One region of the Streptomyces sp. NPDC001714 genome, then DNA from elsewhere that is predicted to be linked to it. Evidence: riboswitches for the same ligand, from Rfam matches in the RefSeq annotation. Region 1 holds a riboswitch; the other holds the start of a gene.
The links. A riboswitch is a leader RNA that binds a small molecule or an ion and turns the genes downstream of it on or off. The one in region 1 is predicted to bind ZMP and ZTP.

Region 1 (2,191 bases):
CGTACTCGGCCTGGAGACCACGTTCACCCGGGACGACCCCGAGTACGGGGTGCGGGCCGGGGACGTCATGGAGTACCGCGCCTGGCTGCGCTGACCCTCACGCGCCGAGCTGCCGGGCGGCGGCCGCCACCGTCTGCTCCAGCAGCACGGCGATCGTCATCGGGCCGACCCCGCCCGGCACCGGCGTGATCAGCGAGGCGCGCTCGACGGCGGTGTCGAAGTCGACGTCACCGACGTTGCCCTCGTTGTAGCCGGCGTCGAGCACGACCGCGCCCGGCTTGATGTCCTGGCCCCGGATCAGCCGGGGCCGGCCGACGGCGGCGACCACGATGTCCGCCTCGCGGACGGCCGCCGAGAGGTCCCGGGTGCGGGAGTGGCAGTAGGTGACGGTGGCGTCGCGCGCGAGCAGGAGCATCCCGGCCGGCTTGCCCAGGATCGCGCTGCGGCCCACGACGACCGCCCGCTTCCCGGCCGGGTCGACGTCGTACGCGTCGAGCAGGCGCAGGATGCCGCCGGGGGTGCAGGAGACGAAGCCCGGCAGGCCGAAGCTCATCGTCGCGAACGACGCGAAGGTCACGCCGTCCACGTCCTTCTCCGGCGCGATCGCCTCGAACGCGGCCCGCTCGTCGATGTGTTCGCCGACCGGGTGCTGGAGCAGGATGCCGTGCACCGCCGGGTCGGCCGACAACTCCCGGAGCGTGCCGACGAGTTCGGCGGTGGTCGTGGTGGCGGGCAAGGCCACGTGGCGGGAGGCGATGCCCGCCTTGCGGCTGCGGTTCTGCTTCATCCGGACGTAGGTGACGGAGGCGGGATCCTCGCCGACCAGCACGGTCGCCAGACACGGCGTGACGCCGGTCCGTGCGGTGAGGTCGGCGGCCTGCCGCGCGGTCTCCTCGACGATCCGGCGGGCGACGGCGGTGCCGTCGATGAGGCGGGCCTGGGTCATGCGGCACACTCCTGAGCTGGTTCGACCTTGATCGCCCAGGCGCACGGCAACGACAGTGCGGGCCGCTCCCCGGTGGTGCTCCACCTCAGCGCCAGTCACGGCCCGCCCTCAGGGTAACCGAGACCCTCGGCGTCTCCGGCGGCAGTGCGCGGTCCGCAGGAGCGCCCGCAGCAGCGCGGTGCACGCGCGAGGCCGCGGGCGGCGGGCGTGTCCCAGCGCCGTCCGCGCCGAGAAGGTCCAGGTCAACCGCGAGCTGACCTGGACCCTCCCGGTCCTCGCTACTGCTCGTCCCATGCCTGGATCATGATCTGCTCGGCGATCTTGCCGTCGCGCAGCGTGATCATCGACTCGGCGAGCACCCGGACCCCGTCCGCGTACTCGCAGGACTCGCTGTAGGCGGCCTTGTCGCCCTGGACGATGCACTGGTCCAGGGTGTGCGTCATGTCGCGGCTGTAGACGTCGTCCAGCATCGCGGCGATGTCCTGGCGGCCGTGCAGGACCTTGGGGTGGCTGGGCTGGGTGTTGCGGTCGATGATGCGGATCTCCGCGTCGTCCGCGTAGAGCGCCAGAAGGGTGTTCCCGGTGTTCCCCTCTATGCCCCGGCGCAGCGTCTCGGCGTCGAACGTGGAACCGGTCGCGGTGCCCATGGTGACCTCCTGCGGGAGCCCGCGACCCGATGCGGAGCGAGCCGCGCGAGCCCCTCACATCGAGCGTCCCCCGCGCCGCCGGGCTCGGCAAGCGCAGGCCGCGCGCTCCGCCTTGCGGGTGAGGGGGAACGGCTGCCCGTGTCCGGCCCGGCGCCGGGGCCGTTGCTGAAGACATGATCTCAACACGACGTATCGTCGCCGCCGTCGGCCTTGCCGTCGGGGTCACCGGCCTCGCCGCGCCGCTGGCGAACGCGGCCGACGCGAGCGCGCAGCACCCCGGGAAGCTCACCGCGCTCGGCGTGCTGGACTCGGTCTCCCGCAGCGACATCCCTGCGGAGTACCGGGGCAGGATGCCGAAGGCCTCGGAGCAGGTGCAGGGGCTGAACGGACTCCACAAGCTCGGCGAACTGCACCAGGCCACCGACCTGGCCGCGCCCGCCATGGGGCTGCTGCCGGGCATCGAGGCCTGACCGCGCCGCACACCGAGGGCCGTCCCGGCAGGGGCGGCCCTTCCCGTTCCCCGTCCTCAGTGCTCCGAGGCCAGGAACTGCGTCGCCGCCAGCTCCGCGTAGAGCGGATCCGCCGCCACCAGCTCCCG
Region 2 (2,191 bases), on a different contig from region 1:
CCACAGCCCGCGCCCCCGTACGGCCGTCACCCGTCCGCTCCCGGTCATCTCCGCCAGCCGCCGGTGCAGCAGGTCCCCCAGCTCGCCCGCCCGCTCCTGGAACTCCCCGGTCCGCAGCATCGCGATCACCTCCAGCGCCATCGCACAGGCCAGCGGATTCCCCCCGAAGGTCGACCCGTGCTCCCCGGGCCGGAACACCCCGAGCACCTCCGCGTTCGCCACCACCGCCGACACCGGCAGCACCCCGCCCCCCAGCGCCTTCCCGAGGACGTACACATCCGGTACGACCCCCTCGTGCTCGCACGCGAACGTCCGCCCGGTCCGCCCCAGCCCCGACTGGATCTCGTCCGCGACGAACAGCACATCCCGCTCGCGGGTCAGCTCCCGCACCCCGGCCAGATAGCCCTCCGGCGGCACGATGACCCCCGACTCGCCCTGGATCGGCTCCAGCAGCACCGCGACCGTGTTCTCGGTCACCGCGGCCCGCATGGCCGTCAGGTCGCCGTACGGCACGATCTCGAAGCCCGGTGTGTACGGCCCGTAGTCCGCCCGTGCCTCCGGATCCGTGGAGAAGCTGATCACGGTCGTCGTACGGCCGTGGAAGTTCCCGGCCGCCACCACGACCTTCGCCATCTCGGCCGGCACGCCCTTGACCCGGTACCCCCACTTCCGGGCGGTCTTCACCGCCGTCTCCACGGCCTCCACGCCCGTGTTCATCGGCAGCACCATCTCCATCCCGCACAGCTCGGCCAGCTCGGTGCAGAACGCGGCGAACCGGTCGTGGTGGAACGCCCTCGACGTCAGCGTCACCCGCTCCAGCTGCGCCTTCGCCGCCGCGACCAGGCGCGGGTGGCCGTGCCCGAAGTTCAGCGCCGAGTATCCGGCCAGGAAGTCCAGGTACCGCCGTCCCTCGACATCCGTCATCCAGGCGCCTTCGGCCGTCGCGATCACCACCGGCAGCGGGTCGTAGTTGGGCGCGCCGTGCGCGTCGGCGGCGGTGATGAGGGCTTCCGTAGTGGTCACGGCGACTCCAGAGGGCGCGGCAGGATTGCCCCTTTCCTACCTTCTGTCCCTGCCCGACTGGTGGACGCCACGGCCCTTGGGTCCGGCGTGCCCGGTAATGTGATCCACGGGCCGTGACTGGCGCGCTGGGATGGGACCGACCATCGGGGAGCGGCTCGTGTCGTGACCGAGTGCCGTGCGCCTGGGCCGAACCGTGAATGCCGAACGCCATGTCCGGAGGTCCCGAATGTCTGACAAGTCCGCGCCCCTGTCCACCGAGTCCAAGGCCTACCGAGCCGCCCTCGACGTGATCCGCGCGGTCGAGCCGCGGGTCGCCGACGCCATCGGCCAGGAGGTCGCCGACCAGCGCGAGATGCTCAAGCTGATCGCCTCCGAGAACTACGCCTCCCCGGCCACCCTGCTCGCGATGGGCAACTGGTTCAGCGACAAGTACGCCGAGGGCACGATCGGCCGCCGCTTCTATGCCGGCTGCCGCAACGTCGACACCGTCGAGGGGCTCGCCGCCGAGCACGCCCGCGAACTGTTCGGCGCCCAGCACGCCTACGTCCAGCCGCACTCCGGCATCGACGCCAACCTGGTCGCCTTCTGGGCCGTCCTCGCCGACCGCGTCGAGGTCCCCTTCCTCCAGAAGACGGGCGCCCGCCAGGTCAACGACCTCTCCGAGGCCGACTGGGCCGAGCTGCGCCAGGCCTTCGGCAACCAGCGGATGCTCGGCATGTCCCTGGACGCCGGCGGCCACCTCACGCACGGCTTCCGCCCGAACATCTCCGGCAAGATGTTCGACCAGCGCTCCTACGGCACCGACCCGGCCACCGGCCTGATCGACTACGACGCGCTGCGCGCCCAGGCCCGCGACTTCAAGCCGCTGATCATCGTCGCCGGGTACTCGGCGTACCCCCGTCTGGTGAACTTCCGGATCATGCGGGAGATCGCCGACGAGGTCGGCGCCACGCTGATGGTCGACATGGCCCACTTCGCCGGTCTGGTCGCCGGCAAGGTCCTGACCGGGGACTTCGACCCGGTCCCGCACGCCCAGATCGTGACCACGACCACCCACAAGTCGCTGCGCGGCCCGCGCGGCGGCATGGTCCTGTGCGACGACTCCCTCAAGGACCAGGTCGACCGCGGCTGCCCGATGGTCCTCGGCGGCCCGCTCCCGCACGTCATG

Region 2: another riboswitch for ZMP and ZTP. It lies ahead of ACFY0P_RS02345 (glycine hydroxymethyltransferase); the one in region 1 lies ahead of ACFY0P_RS05615 (bifunctional 5,10-methylenetetrahydrofolate dehydrogenase/5,10-methenyltetrahydrofolate cyclohydrolase).

What each region holds. Positions count from the first base shown of each region.
Region 1 covers NZ_JBIAUL010000002.1:227,751-229,941, forward strand. Annotated here, with positions in the region: gene ACFY0P_RS05610 (CU044_5270 family protein) at 1-94, shown strand, start outside; gene ACFY0P_RS05615 (bifunctional 5,10-methylenetetrahydrofolate dehydrogenase/5,10-methenyltetrahydrofolate cyclohydrolase) at 98-946, opposite strand; ZMP/ZTP riboswitch at 973-1,055, opposite strand; gene ACFY0P_RS05620 (nuclear transport factor 2 family protein) at 1,225-1,593, opposite strand; gene ACFY0P_RS05625 (hypothetical protein) at 1,767-2,063, shown strand; gene ACFY0P_RS05630 (ABC transporter ATP-binding protein) at 2,120-2,191, opposite strand, start outside.
Region 2 covers NZ_JBIAUL010000001.1:496,546-498,736, forward strand. Annotated here, with positions in the region: gene rocD (ornithine--oxo-acid transaminase) at 1-1,023, opposite strand, end outside; ZMP/ZTP riboswitch at 1,127-1,217, shown strand; gene ACFY0P_RS02345 (glycine hydroxymethyltransferase) at 1,250-2,191, shown strand, end outside.